Regions from separate parts of the uncultured Zhongshania sp. genome, predicted to be linked through region 2. Evidence: predicted binding sites of a transcription regulator. Region 2 holds the regulator's gene; each other region holds the start of a gene.
The links. Region 2 encodes sigma-54, which starts transcription at its own class of promoters, with help from an activator protein. Its sites were predicted from a motif close to TGGCACANNNNTTGCNNT; they were not measured.

Region 1: the regulator sigma-54 is predicted to act here: its motif matches at 1,493-1,510, upstream of AAC007_RS06500 (cytochrome ubiquinol oxidase subunit I).
Region 3: the regulator sigma-54 is predicted to act here: its motif matches at 3,063-3,080, upstream of flgB (flagellar basal body rod protein FlgB).

Annotation. Positions count from the first base shown of each region.
Region 1 is NZ_CAXBHN010000005.1:586-5,461, reverse strand. It holds gene AAC007_RS06505 (cytochrome d ubiquinol oxidase subunit II) at 1-51, opposite strand, end outside; gene AAC007_RS06500 (cytochrome ubiquinol oxidase subunit I) at 55-1,407, opposite strand; gene AAC007_RS06495 (sigma 54-interacting transcriptional regulator) at 1,659-2,966, shown strand; gene AAC007_RS06490 (hypothetical protein) at 2,974-3,141, shown strand; gene AAC007_RS06485 (Stp1/IreP family PP2C-type Ser/Thr phosphatase) at 3,285-4,103, shown strand; gene AAC007_RS06480 (FHA domain-containing protein) at 4,230-4,876, shown strand, end outside.
Region 2 is NZ_CAXBHN010000004.1:61,421-66,296, forward strand. It holds gene AAC007_RS05785 (HAD family hydrolase) at 1-24, shown strand, start outside; gene lptC (LPS export ABC transporter periplasmic protein LptC) at 96-596, shown strand; gene lptA (lipopolysaccharide transport periplasmic protein LptA) at 583-1,182, shown strand; gene lptB (LPS export ABC transporter ATP-binding protein) at 1,185-1,910, shown strand; gene AAC007_RS05805 (RNA polymerase factor sigma-54) at 2,053-3,543, shown strand; gene raiA (ribosome-associated translation inhibitor RaiA) at 3,758-4,045, shown strand; gene AAC007_RS05815 (PTS sugar transporter subunit IIA) at 4,084-4,533, shown strand; gene rapZ (RNase adapter RapZ) at 4,535-4,876, shown strand, end outside.
Region 3 is NZ_CAXBHN010000011.1:92,613-97,488, reverse strand. It holds gene AAC007_RS11130 (flagellar basal body rod protein FlgF) at 1-161, opposite strand, end outside; gene flgE (flagellar hook protein FlgE) at 195-1,412, opposite strand; gene AAC007_RS11120 (flagellar hook capping FlgD N-terminal domain-containing protein) at 1,468-2,133, opposite strand; gene flgC (flagellar basal body rod protein FlgC) at 2,144-2,545, opposite strand; gene flgB (flagellar basal body rod protein FlgB) at 2,549-2,965, opposite strand; gene flgA (flagellar basal body P-ring formation chaperone FlgA) at 3,284-4,000, shown strand; gene flgM (flagellar biosynthesis anti-sigma factor FlgM) at 4,061-4,363, shown strand; gene flgN (flagellar export chaperone FlgN) at 4,369-4,797, shown strand; gene AAC007_RS11090 (GNAT family N-acetyltransferase) at 4,820-4,876, opposite strand, start outside.

The sequences.
Region 1 (4,876 bases), on a different contig from region 2:
CAGAGCGAGGCCCATGATGCCCATGTAAATGATTGGTAGCCAATATTCCATTGCTCAGGCCTCCTTGTTTGTAGTTTGGGGTGCGCTCACTGCTGTGAGGCTAAGAGACGCAGCGGGTTTGCGTGACAGGTTGAGCAGGGCGCCAATATAAGAGGCCAGCAAAAAGCCATACAGCAAGATATAGCCGATCAAGGTGCCGCCGACGGTGGCGCTGCTGTGGTCTGCTACCACGTCTTGCACCTTGAGCACGCCGCTCACAATCCAGGGCTGGCGACCAATCTCGGTAACATACCAGCCTGCTAAAACGGCGACCCAGCCTGAAAAGGTCATGGCTGAGAGGGCATATAGCAGCGGTTTTGTTGGGGTTTTGTTATTTCGCAGCTGCCAAGCCGCCCACCACGACACCAGCAGCATCAAGCCGCCTACCGCCAGCATCACGCGAAACGACCAAAACACGATGGCGACGGGGGGATGCTCGCCTTCAAATTCGTTGAGACCTTTTACTTCGCCCATGGGGTCGTGGGTAAGAATGAAGCTTGCCGCGTAGGGCACTTCAATCGCGTAGCGGTTGCTGCGAGTGTTTTCATCGGGGAGTGCAAAAATCGTGAAGGGCGCGCCTTTCTCGGTTTCCCACACCGCTTCCATAGCGGCGATTTTGGCGGGCTGATGCTCCAAGGTATTCAAGCCGTGAAAGTCGCCGACCAGTATTTGAATAGGGGCGAGTACGGCGGCCATCATCACGCCTGTTTTCATTACCTTCCAAGTGGCGGGGCCGTCGACATTGCGCAGCGCCCGCCAAGCGCTCACACCTGCAATCACAAAGGCAGAGGTCAGCAGGCAGGCAATAAGCATGTGGAAAAAGCGGTAGGGAAACGATGGGTTGAAGATCACCTCCATCCAGCTGTCTACCATTACCACTCCGTTTTCTAGGTAATAGCCAGTGGGGGTTTGCATCCACGAGTTAAGGCTGAGGATCCAGAATGCCGACAAGGTTGTGCCAAAGGCGACCAGAAATGAGCTGATTAAATGCATGCGGTTAGACACGCGGTCTTTGCCGAATAACATAATGCCGAGGAATGAGGCTTCTAGGAAAAACGCGCTGAGCACTTCGTAGCCCAGCAGGGGGCCGGCCACATTGCCGGCTTTTTCCATAAAGCCTGGCCAGTTGGTGCCGAACTGAAAGCTCATGGTAATGCCAGATACCACCCCCATCGCGAAGGTCAGGGCAAAGATCTTTACCCAAAACAGGTAGGCGTACTCCCACGCTTGGTCGCCGGTTTGGGTGAAGCGCAAACGAAAGAACAACAGAACCCAGGCCAGGCCAATGGAGATGGCGGGGAATAAAATATGAAAGCTTATATTGGTCGCAAATTGGATGCGGGCCAAAATGAAGGGGTCGAAATCCATATTGATCATCCTAATGTGAGTTGCGCATTTGCTTTCGATTCATCCGCTGGCTGTCGCAATCTTCGCCTGTGGTACTTACCACCATAGAGCAATGCACATGCCATGCATGTAGTACTTGTGGCTATGTGCAGTAAGTCATTGGTTTGTATATAGTATTTTATAAATCCGAAGAGCCTTGCCTCGTTTGCGCTGGTAAAACCTTCGCTTAATTGTCATTATTGACAACAATAAATGACAGAAATGACAATGCCATGCAGCTCATAGCAAAAGACTCAGATAAAAACGTTGCCTATATGCTCGATGGTTTCGACTACCCAGCCATATTGGTGTCTGCCGATTACAGAATACTGGCAACGAATGAGCTATACCGTTCAACATTTGGTGAAATTGATGTCGCCAAGGAGGCGCGCTGCTATCAAGTCTCCCATGGCTATCAGGTGCCCTGTGATCAGGCGGGAGAAAGTTGTCCCTTACTTGCCTGCAAAAGCTCTGGCAGCAAGGAGCGAGTGCTACACGTTCACACGACGCCACGAGGCAAGGAGCATGTCGATGTAGAAATGCTGCCAATTCACGGTGAAGACGGCGAACTGAAGTATTTTGTCGAAATTCTAAAGCCGGTTCATATCGCCAGTGCAGAGCTGAGCACCCAAAATATGGTTGGCCGCAGTCCGGCTTTTAACGCCCTGGTTGAAATGATTAATTTGGTGGCAAGCAGAGATACTTCGGTACTACTAATGGGGGAGTCAGGTACGGGAAAAGAATTAGCGGCTAAAGCCATTCATGAGGCCAGTAGTCGCAGTACAAGACCCATGATCACCGTTGAGTGCGCGGGATTGACGGAAACCCTGTTTGAAAGTGAGTTGTTTGGCCACGTTAAAGGCGCGTTTACCGGTGCAACATCGAATAAGCGCGGACTATTAGAAAGCGCCGAGGGTGGCACCTTATTTCTGGACGAAATTGGTGATGTACCCTTGGGTATGCAGGTGAAATTACTGCGCTTAATTGAAACGGGTAGCTACCGAGCGGTGGGTAGCACCGAGCTTAAACGCGCAAATTTTCGCTTGATATGCGCCACTCATAAAAATTTATCTAACAATGTAGCCAGTGGCGAATTTCGTGAAGACCTTTACTATCGAATTAATGCTTTCCCAATTGTCTTGCCCCCGTTGCGCGAGCGTGGCGACGACATCGCATTGATTGCAAAATCGATACTCGAAAAATTCAGCAAAAAAGATATGTATCGACTGACCGAGTCGGCGATCAAACTACTAGAAAAATGCTATTTTGCGGGAAATGTTCGCGAACTTCGTAATGTGCTCGAGCGCGCAATTATTTTTGCGCATTCGAATATTATCGATGTGAAAATACTGGGGCGGTGCATGCTAGATGTTCGTCCGCATAATGATAAGAACGAAGACAAGTGGCAAGATTTAAAATCTAGAGAGTTGCAGTATTTGAATGAACTATTAGCGTTTTGCGATGGCGATAAAGCGCGGGCTGCGCATATAGCGGGTATTAGTCTGCGGTCGTTCTACAGAAAGTTCGGCGTCGTAAGGTAGCTTGGTAATGAGCGCGACGGTCGACGATATTTGGTATAGCGGTAATTTTAGTGATGCCGTGCTGGCCGATCCAGCTTTGGGCCGAATAGATGCGCAGGCTAGTGCTTTATTTTTCTCCCCTGGCAGCGCGGATGCCGGTGGGTGTGGTGTGCTAAACCGACTAAATAGGATTTGAGTTTACTCGTTGGTCATGGGTCATCGTGGTCATTCCGGTTTCCTGAGTCCTAGCCGGCGTTCGGTTTATATCGAGCCGCGACATTGACCATATTAAAAGCCGGTGACTATACTCAGGTCTCATCTCGGCATAAGCGTAAAATAATGGACGATAAAACAGTAATACGCAGCTTTGGCGTCACCGACATTGGCAGGGTGCGCAGTCACAACGAAGACGCAATATGCGTAGCCGAAGATCAAGGGTATGTATTAGTGGCCGACGGAATGGGTGGCCACAACGCGGGTGAAGTGGCCAGTGCCTTGGCAATAGAAGGCTTTACCCAGTTTTTAGCAGCGGATCACGACGGCGACGACTCGGTTGCGGAAATATCTGAGTTTTCCGGGCAAACCATCGCCCTGCGAAATGCGGTGCAGGCGGCAAACGCCATCATTTTCGGAGACGCTCAGCGCAATCCGGAGCGCCAAGGCATGGGCACCACCTTGGTATCAGCGAGTTTTAACGGCAGCTGTCTCGCGGTAGCCCATGTTGGAGACTCCCGCCTGTATCGATTCAGAGACGGCTTTTTAGATCAGCTCACGACCGACCACACCTTGGTTCAAGAAATGATCGATCGCAAAGTGTATTCCGAAGAAGACGCGCGAAACTCCCGCAATAAAAATGTGATTACCCGCGCTTTGGGCCTTGCTGATATTGTTGAGGTCGATCTTTTGGAATCCCTCTTGCGTGCTGGTGACCTGTATTTGCTGTGCTCCGATGGCCTGACAGGCATGGTTGAGGATGCTGAGATCGCAGATGTTTTAGCTAGCTGCCAAGCTGATCCGGAAGCAGCCGCCAAGCAATTATTGAAAATGGCGAATAATTCCGGCGGCAATGATAATATTTCGATTATTGTAGTGTGTGTAGATAAAGTAGTCGCTGGGCAGGAAAGCTCTTCAGAGGAAGAGCTAGACTGGTTTGATTAAAGGGTTAATAGGCAAGGGCATCTCTGATTAATCCGCTGAGACATTACCGAATTAATTAGAGTTGCCCTAGATCGATACGCTGCCGTGCCTCATTAAGGGAACGCAGGTCAAAGACGGATAAGGATTATGGCTAAACTGGTTCTCAGCTTTCAGGGTAGAGTACTTGAGGATTTTCCCTTAAATAAGGAGAGAATCTCTCTTGGTCGTGCCCCCGACAATGATATTTGTATAGAAAATTTGGCGGTAAGTGGCCGCCATGCCGCCGTTGAAACGGTACTTAAAGATTGCTTTCTAGTTGATTTGGGCAGTACCAACGGAACCTTAGTTAACGGTACGGCGATCACTCGCCACCAGCTTCGCAATGGTGACTACATCACAATTGGTAAGCATTCACTTACCTTTCACAGCGAATCCTTTGGCGGCGGCGAAGCCGAGGTCGAAAAGACGATTGCGATGCGGCCAAGCAGTAAGCGCGCCGAGCCAGCACCGGTAGCGATGATTGCTAAGCTGCAGGTACAGAATGGCGGTTCGGCGGGTCGTGAGATGACCTTGAATAAGCCGCTAACCAAATTGGGTAAGGTGGGTTTCCAGGTAGCGGCAATTAGTCGTCGACAGCAAGACTATTATCTCGAGCATATTGAAGGTGTAGATGGCCGGACGCCGAAGTTGAATGGTGTCGAGATTGGTCTACAACCTCGCCAACTCAGCGCTGGCGATGTGATTGAAATTGCCGGTACGCAATTAAAGTTTGTATTGGTAGAGGCGCCGCCAGA
Region 2 (4,876 bases):
GACGCCCTAGAGCAATACCTTTAAATATGAAAGGCTTTAACTTTTTCACACTACTTTCGGTGCTATCGGCAATAACCGCGCTAGCAGGGACAGTAGTGTATTTAACTCAATACAGCGAGAGCGGCAAGCTCAGTATTACAGAGCAATTTGAAGCCACGCCCGATGCCGACTCACACCTGACTAACGTCAATGGCATTAAATACAGCAGCAACGGCGATATAGCCTATCAATGGCGAGCAAATAGCGCCGAGCGCCTAATTTCCGACGGTTCAATCACCTTACAAAAGCCCTACTATATCGGTAATATCGCCGAGCAGCGCCCTTGGACCGCGAGCGCGCAGTCGGGACGACTTTCACAAAATGGCGAACAACTAACACTAGAAAATACCGTCATTGTGAAAGACCTAATTCGCCAGGCGGAAATTTCCACAGAAGCACTAAATATTAATCTTGAAAATAGTGAGGTAAGCACGTCACTGGCGCTTACGCTCAAATTACGCAACGGCAAAACAAACTCAATCGGCATGCAAGCCAGCCTGAAAGATGAGCGCGTTGAACTGCTAAACCAGGTAAAAGGTCGCTATGAGCCCTACTAAAGCCGCACTTGCTGCCGCGCTTTTCCTCGCTGTAAGCCAAATCGCAGTCAGCCTTCCCGATGATCGCAAAAAAGCGATCAACCTGAGCTCTGACCGCGCGATATACGAGAATAATCAGGGTATCTATATCGGCAATGTCAATATGAGCCAGGGCTCATTAAAAATTCGCGCTGACAAGCTCACTATCGTCGAGTCTGATCGCAAAGTAGAAAAGGTGATCGCCGAAGGCAGCCCCGCGTATTTTGAACAGCAACCGCGCGCAGAAGAAGGCGTGGTTATTGCCAGCGCGCAGCGTATTGAATACAGCTTGCAGCAAGAAGAAATACTGCTGCAAGGAAATGCTTCAATCACCCACCAGGGCTCCAAGATCTCGGGCGATAGAGTCGTCTACAGCGGCCGTAAGCAAATGGTAATAGCTGACGGCGGCAGCAATGAAAAAGACAATCGCGTCAAAATGACGCTACAACCCCAAGCGGCGCCAGATGACGCACCCGCTAGTGGCGATAACAAAGGCGCTGCCGAACCTAGCCCAAGCCCAGAAAGCAGCAACGCGGCGCCAACACCTGCCGCAGAGGGAACCCAATAACCATGCCTGTTTTACAAGCTAAGAACCTCGCCAAAGCCTACAAAGGCCGCGAAATTATTAAGGATGTGTCGCTGACGATTAGTAGCGGTGAAATCGTCGGCTTACTGGGCCCGAACGGCGCAGGCAAAACCACCTGTTTCTACATGATCGTGGGCATTGTCAACGCTGATCGCGGCAGTATTCAGCTCGATGACCGCGACCTCACTAAGCTGTCGATTCAAGGCCGCGCAAAACACGGTGTAGGTTATTTACCCCAGGAAGCGTCCATCTTTCGCAAACTTAGCGTGGCCGACAACATCATGGCCATTTTGGAAACCAGACGCGATCTAAATCGCAGTCAGCGCAAAGATAAGCTTGAGGCACTCCTGCAGGAGTTCCACATTACGCATATCCGCAAATCCCAGGGTATGGCGCTATCTGGCGGCGAGCGTCGACGGGTAGAAATTGCTCGCGCACTCGCCACCGAACCCAGCTTTATTTTACTGGATGAGCCTTTTGCTGGCGTCGATCCTATCTCCGTTAACGACATTCAAAATATTGTTAGACACCTGCAGGCACGGGGGATTGGGGTATTAATCACCGACCACAACGTCCGTGAAACCTTAGACATTTGCGATAAAGCCTACATTGTGGGAGAGGGCCGCATCGTCGCTGAAGGCAACGCCGAAACGGTGCTAAACAACCAGATCGTTCGCGATATTTACCTAGGTGACAAATTTACATTGTAAGTAATGTTCCTTACAAATGAATCGGCACAGGTATTGCAGGGAATCGGTGTCACGACTACACTGACATTGAGGCATTTAATTGCCGGTAGAACAAAACACCGTTCGCGTTACCACTTAAATCATGTTGTAGAAACCATAGCCTATGAAACAATCGCTACAGCTAAAAGTCGGCCAAAGCCTGACAATGACACCCCAGCTGCAGCAGGCGATTCGTTTATTACAGTTGTCTACTCTAGACCTCCAACAAGAAATCCAATCCGCTCTCGACTCCAACCCCCTGCTAGAAATCAGCGACGACGACGGCGATATTGAGGTCAACACCGAACCCACCTCAGCCGAACCCAAAAAGCCCGAAAAAGCGGGTGACAATGAAATAGAAACGCCTCAGCCTGAAGCCGACACCGAATGGGCTGAACGCAGTGATATTCCAGAAGATCTTCCGGTGGACAGCCAGTGGGACGACGTATTTCAAACCAGCGGTAGCGGTTCCGGCAGTAGCTCCTCTGGTGAGGATAGTGACTACAACAACGACTATCGACACTCGAGCTCAGATTCCCTGCAAGATCATTTGCGCTGGCAACTCAACTTAAGCCGCCTGTCCGATATAGACCAAATGATCGCCGACGCCATCATCGATGCCATCGATGAAAAAGGCAGACTTACCGTCAATCCAGAAGAGCTTGTAGAAGGCTTTGACAACGACGCGATAGAGATAGAAGAAGTAAATGCGGTATTACACCTCATCCAACAATTCGACCCACCAGGCGTAGGTGGTCGAGATCTACAAGAATGCCTGTTGATTCAACTCAAACAAATGCCACGCAACACGCCCTACGTCGATGAGGCGTGTTTAGTCGTAAGCCAATATATGGCTCAACTCGGCAATCGCGACTACAATCAAATTATGCGTCGCTGCCGTTTAAAAGAAGATCAGCTACGCGATATCCTAAAGCTTATTCAGTCACTAGATCCGACTCCCGGCAACGCGATAGGCAGTGATGACACCGAGTACGTTATTCCCGATGTGTTCGTAAGCAAGAAAGAGGGACGCTGGTTGGTAGAGCTAAACCCCGATATTGCGCCAAAAATTCAAATCAATGCCCAGTATGCATCAATGGCTCGGCAGAGTAGCAATGCCAGTGACAATGACTATATCCGCGACAATCTCCAAGAAGCACGGTGGTTCATTAAAAGCTTAATCAGTCGCAATGAAACCCTGATGAAAGTAGCTACAAAAATCGTCGAGTACCAACGCGGCTTCCTGGAATATGGCGAAGAAGCCATGAAGCCTCTGGTTTTACACGATATTGCCGAGGCGGTCGGCATGCATGAATCCACTATTTCGCGGGTCACCACCCAAAAATACATGCACACGCCACGCGGAATTTTTGAACTAAAGTTCTTCTTTTCAAGTCATGTATCTACAGATACTGGCGGCGAATGCTCGAGCACAGCAATACGGGCACTGATCAAAAAATTGGTTGCGGCGGAAAACCCTCGCAAACCTTTAAGCGACAGTAAAATCACAGACTTACTCGCCGAACAAGGTATTCAAGTTGCGCGGCGAACCATTGCAAAATACAGAGAATCACTGGTCATTCCGCCCTCTAATGAGCGGAAACGACTAGTTTAAAGAGAGCCATACACGAGCCGGAATTTTGTTCTCTGGCGAGGAAAAGTGCAAACATGAGGATATTAATCCATATCCAATTAACTGCCCTTTATGCCGCAGCCAGCGGGCAAAAAGAAATTCGTGCATAGATCTCACAATGTGGTGATCTAACGATCGCCGCACGTTGCAACTCGCCGCGAGGCGCCAGCATTTTTTAGCGATGAAGGAGCAATATATGCAGATTACTGTAAGTGGTCATCACGTAGACGTTACCCCCGCCCTCCGCGATTATGTAAACAATAAACTCACAAAACTGCAGCGACACTTTGACAATATCACCAATACCGATGTCACTCTGACGGTAGAAAAACTCGTTCAAAAGGCCGAGGCAACAGTACACGTTGCAGGTGCAGACCTATTTGCTACTTGTGAATCAGAGGATATGTATGCTGCAATTGACAGCCTGACCGACAAACTTGATCGCCAATTAATCAAACACAAAGAAAAATCGCTGGGTCGCTAAGACCCGCGATACTCACTGAAGTTAACCACGTAATTATCATGACACTTGACTCAATACTCACAGAAGGGCGCACCGAATACGGTGCGCCCGTTACCAGTAAAAAACGCTTACTTGAATATATCGCTGCCGGTATTGCAGCAGATAACACAGAGTTTGATGCGGACGAGTTATTTAATGAGTTACTCGCCCGCGAACGCCTAGGCAGTACAGGCTTAGGCCACGGTGTCGCCATTCCACACTGCCGCAGCAGCCGCTGCACTCAAATCACCGGCATGTTGCTCAAATTAGAACAGGCCATTGATTTTGAGGCCGTCGATGACGAGCCCGTCGATCTTATATTCGCGCTTATTGTGCCCGCCGAGGCCCACGACGAGCATTTAAAAGTACTTGGCGCACTAGCGACCGCGTTCAATGAAGCCGATTACCGCAGTAAGTTGCGCAGCGCCGAGAACACCGAAGCCTTATTCAAGCGCGCGATAGCAAGCTAAAATGGAACTCATCATTCTAAGCGGTCGATCGGGCTCCGGGAAAAGTACGGCCCTCCACCAATTAGAAGACGAAGGCTTTTATGCTATCGACAATTTACCGGTGTCACTGCTTCCCGCACTGGTTCGCGAGCTTTCGCAAAGCCCGCTGAAAGTCCACAAGCAAGTCGCTGTCTGCATCGATGCTCGCAACTCTCAGGATGAATTAGCTCGATTTAAATCACTGTGCGACGAAGTTAAAAAACACGCCCACCTGCGCATCGTATTTTTAGATGCGGGCGACGATAAGTTAATAAAACGCTTTAGTGAAACGCGACGCCGGCATCCGCTAACCACCGATTCACTG
Region 3 (4,876 bases), on a different contig from region 2:
CGGGTGGCCAAACCTGGACCCTCAATCTGGCGGGAAAGTAAATTTTGAAAGTCACCACGAAAGCCAGCCGTGCTTACGTTCGCCAAGTTATTGGCGTTTACGGCTTGCGCTTGCTGGGTGTTTTTAGCACCCATCATGCCTACAAAAAGTAACTTATCCATAAATCCTCCCGCTCAGTTCGCGTCGTTCAGCGACTATCGGATGTTGATAATGGCTTGTGTCACCGCGTCTGCGGTCGAGATCATTTGCGTATTCGCCTGGAAGTTGCGCTGCGCAGTAATCATTTCAACCAGCTGTGACGTCAGGTCGACGTTAGAGCTTTCCAAGGCGCCAGACTGCAGCAGACCAAAGTTTGATGAACCGGCCTCACCCACCCGTGGGCTGCCAGAGGCAAACGTTTCTGCCCAAGAAGTATCGCCTTGCTGCTGCAAGCCATTGGGATTAGAAAAGCTTGCCATCGCGACTTTGCCCAATTGCTTAGACTGACCGTTGGTAAAACGCGCAGAGACAATACCGGTGTTATCAACTTCAATACCGGTCAAGCGTCCTGTGGTAAAACCATCTTGCTGTAAGTTGTTTACACCAAACTCTTTGCCATATTGTGTAGAGGCGGTGAAGTCGAAACTCAGATCCATGGCTGCCGCACCAGTACCTGGGTCATAGGACGGATAGGTAATAAGGCCTGATGCTGGCGTCTGAAGCTCACCGGCATTACTGAAGTTAACGGTGTTAAAACCGCCTACCGCATTGTTATCAACATACAATTGTTGGTTCCAGGTGTTGGCTGCAGCATCTTTAACAAAGTACAAGGTCGCCGTGTGTTGGGTACCCAAGGAATCGTATACCGTCATCGAGGTCGCGTGGTTATAGCTGGTTGGCAAACTCGGGTCGAAGGGAGTCGCGGCAGGCGTAGGAGCATTGGCCGGTAAATTTACGCCAATCTGGGCGCGCTCTGTGCTTTTAGGTGCATTCTCAGAAACCTGCAACTCCAAATCACTTAAAGAACCGGTCGAAAAGTTACCGTCACCAGAAGGTGGAAACACCTGTAGACGCTCTAAATTGTTGTTTACGACAAAACCGTCGCGATCGACACTGAAGGAACCTGCACGAGTGTAAGTCACGCCGCTAGTCCCTTTCATGGTGAAAAAGCCTTCGCCTGAAATCGCGAGATCTAAATTATTATCGGTAAAGTCGATATTGCCCTGCGAGAACTCCTGAGTAATGGTATTCAAGCGAACACCTGCCCCTGGCGTAGTCTTGGTGACGTCATTATTTGACGTTGCATAAACGTCAGCGAATGCCGCTCGCGAACCTTTAAAACCAGCGGTATTGACGTTGGCAATATTGTTCGCGGTGACATCAAGGTGTGCCGATGCGGCGTTTAATCCACTCAGTGCAATGCGAAAGCTCATGGGCTTACTCCTGGTCTAATGACTTCTGTTATTTGCGAAACGATGCTATTACCGCTCAGCTAATTTCTATAATTTGCGACATGCTAACGCTACCCAAACCCTGGACTTGCACCTGTGGTGTTCCACCCGATGCCGGCACCTTCACACTCAGCACTTCGCTGCGCATTTCGGTAGACACGGCTTCCAAGGTATTGCCATTTAAATAATTAGCGCGAATTTGGTATGTGCCCGGCGGCATACGCTCACCATTCAAACCGACGCCATTCCATTCAAAGGCAACAGTGCCTGCGCGCTGCGGCCCCAAGGGAACTTTGCCAATAACCTCACCCGTCGGCGCCAGAATATCGATATCTAAAGCGGTGGTACTGGTCGCCAAATTAACTTGCCCCTGTACATTGCCACTTGACGGCAGCGCAGCGACATCCGTTTCTACCAGCACGTCTTTGCCGATCAACGACGACGCATCTAGCAGTTGCGCGGAATATAAAGACTGAGTTAAACCCGCTAAATTTGTGTTCATTTCGCTGATGCCACTAACCGAGGTTAGCTGCGCCATTTGGCTAATAAACTCGGTGTTGTCGGTGGGCTTAAACGGATCCTGACTTTTTAATTGCTGAAGCATTAGCTTCATAAAATCATTCTGATCCAGCGACGACGCATCCTTCTTAGCCTTACTTGCCGCAGTCTGTAGTTGCAGGTCTTCTATCGTGCGAAGTTCCATAATTTACGTCCTACTGCTGACCAAGCTGCAAAGCGCGCAGCATGAGAGTTTTAGTGGTAGAGAAAACTTCAGCGTTATTTTGATACGCCCTTGAAGCCGACATCATGTTTGCCATTTCTTCCATCGTGTTCACATTGGAACTGTAGATATAGCCATCCGCATCCGCCTGGGGATGACCCGGTTCGTAGCGTTTTGCCACTGCCGCGTCACTTTGCACGATACCGGTCACTGCAACACCGGCAACTTCGCGCTGCTGGTTCATAACGGTAGAGAAAATGGGTTGCCGAGAGCGGTAAGCGGTATCTTCGCTGCCGCTGACGGTTTCGGCGTTCGCCATATTACTGGCGACCGTATTCAATCTAAGCATTTGCGCATTCATCGCTGATGCGGCGACACTCAAAGGATTAGCCATGACTTATCGTCCTCCTTGTAATACAGACTTCATGCCACTAAAACGGCTGCTCAAAAACGACAGTGTGGCTTGGTAGCGCATCGCGTTGTCCGCGAACTCTGCTTGTTCTAAATGGGTGTCAACCGTGTTCCCATCTTGCGATGGCTGGGTGGGAACACGGTATTGAAGATCCATTGGCAAGCCGTCAGTCGCGGCGCCCATACCTTGTATGTGCCCGCTATTTGTCGTCCGCATTGCTAACTGCATCGAATTACCACTCGCTGCCGACTGTGATAAGACCGCTTTAAAATCTATGTCTTGCGCTTTGTAGCCGGGGGTATCGGCGTTTGCTATATTGGTAGCCAGCACTTCGTTGCGCTTATCGCGCACCTGCAATGCTTGCTCATGTATCCCTAGCGCTTTATCAAAATTTATAGACATTTTTTTAAACCTACTTTTTCTAAAGTTTTTATGGCGGCTGTCGATATAGTTTGTAAGCTTGCCATTTGCCGGCTTTCAACGCCGCGCACTAACGAACAAGGCAAGGCTCGTGCCATATTTTTTTTCCTTTAAAATACAAAGTGTTAAAATCTTCACAACACCGCTTTGCCAAAAAAACGGCGCTCTTTTTCCCGCATAGGCAAAATTCCGGCAGCCGGCATCCTCCGTATAAACCCCTATCTATCAAGCACAGAAAAACCACAACACTGGCATAGGCATTGCAGGTTTTTGGAAAACGACAAAACTTTGACGTGTTTTATGGCTATGAATAAAAAAGGAAAATACATTTATTTTTTACTAGCGAACATTCTGCTGATGTTCACTAGTCAATCGCTTTTCGCCGCCGCGAACGAGAATCACGCGCGAATCGCGGAGACGGCTCGCGCCTATATTGCAGCGCGTCACCCGTGGCAGAAAATGAAGACCAAGATAACGGTGCAAGCTTTAGATCCGCGGACCAAGCTCGCCCAGTGCCCGGCCAAACTTGAGGCTTTTTTATCAACTGGCGCAAAGATTAAACGCCGGACCACCGTTGGCGTGCGATGCAATGGCAACAAGCCATGGAAGATTTACTTGCCAGTGACGGTTGAGGCCTTTGCCAATGTGATGGTTGCCCGTCACCCTATTGCGCCCAACACCACTATTAGCGAGCGCGACATAAGCTGGAGCCAGCGCGATATCTCGGCGCTGGGCTATGGTTACTTACAATCACTTGGCGATCGTGGTGGCTACACTAGCAGACGCAGTATTGCCCAAGGCGCAGTGCTTACCCCAAATATGGTCACTGCCAGCAGCATCGTGAATAAAGGCCAGCGCGTACAGTTAAATAGCAACACGGGACCGGTAAGCGTCAGCATGATGGGAATTGCACTGCAAAATGGCGCCCTGGGCTCGCGAATAATGGTTAAAAACCTCAATTCGGGTAAGCAACTTGAGGGTGTGGTAGCGTCAGAAAATGTTGTATTGCTTAACTAAAGTTTTTGGCACGGCTGCCGATATAAGTAGCGTAAGCCTATTAAATGAGAGGATTCTGACATGGTCGACCGATTAGACGGCTCTTCACTGAGCCAGCTCCGCAAGCTAGAGGGCGGACGCACTGGCGGCAGTAAATCAGAAAGTGTAGCGCCAAATACTGCGGCAAACGTAACCAGCAATCAGCCATCTATAGCGGAAACGCCGCTAATGGAGCGCACCCGCGTGGAAGTGAATAGCAGCGACGGCATTGATCGCCAAAAAGTAGATGCCATTAAAACGGCTATTCGCAACGGCGAATTTAATATCGACGCCCAAAAAGTCGCGGAAGCCTTGGTAAATATGGAAACTCTAACAGGCGCCTAATAACGATGAATGAACTTAGCGATGTACTTCAACATATTCACGATAATGCCAGCGCATTAGAATCGTTGTTAATTAGCGAGGCAGCCAGCTTGAAACTAGCTAACTCCGCTGAACAAATTGAAGCCATTGCCATTCAAAAAATGGACTTAGTTCAAACACTGGATCAGCTCGCCCTGCGCCGTCGCCAGTTACTCGAAGAATCGAGTAGCGCTGCTCAGCACAGCAGTGCACCTGACTGGCAAGAGACACTTGCCATATTGTCTCGCTGCCAAATGTTAAATAATCAGACCGGCGCAGACATCGCCGTGCAAGCTCGCTATAAACAGCGCGCCCTTGAAATTCTCGGCAGCAGCGCACACGGTGACACGCCTCTATACAGCGCCAAGGGCGCGGCACAGTATGCCGGCCCCAAACAGGCTCTGGGCAAAGCTTAGCAATACAGCATTTTACTTGGCGTTAATCCACGTCGAGATCTAGCTCCATGTACAGATGATTGTCCAGAATTTTGTTATA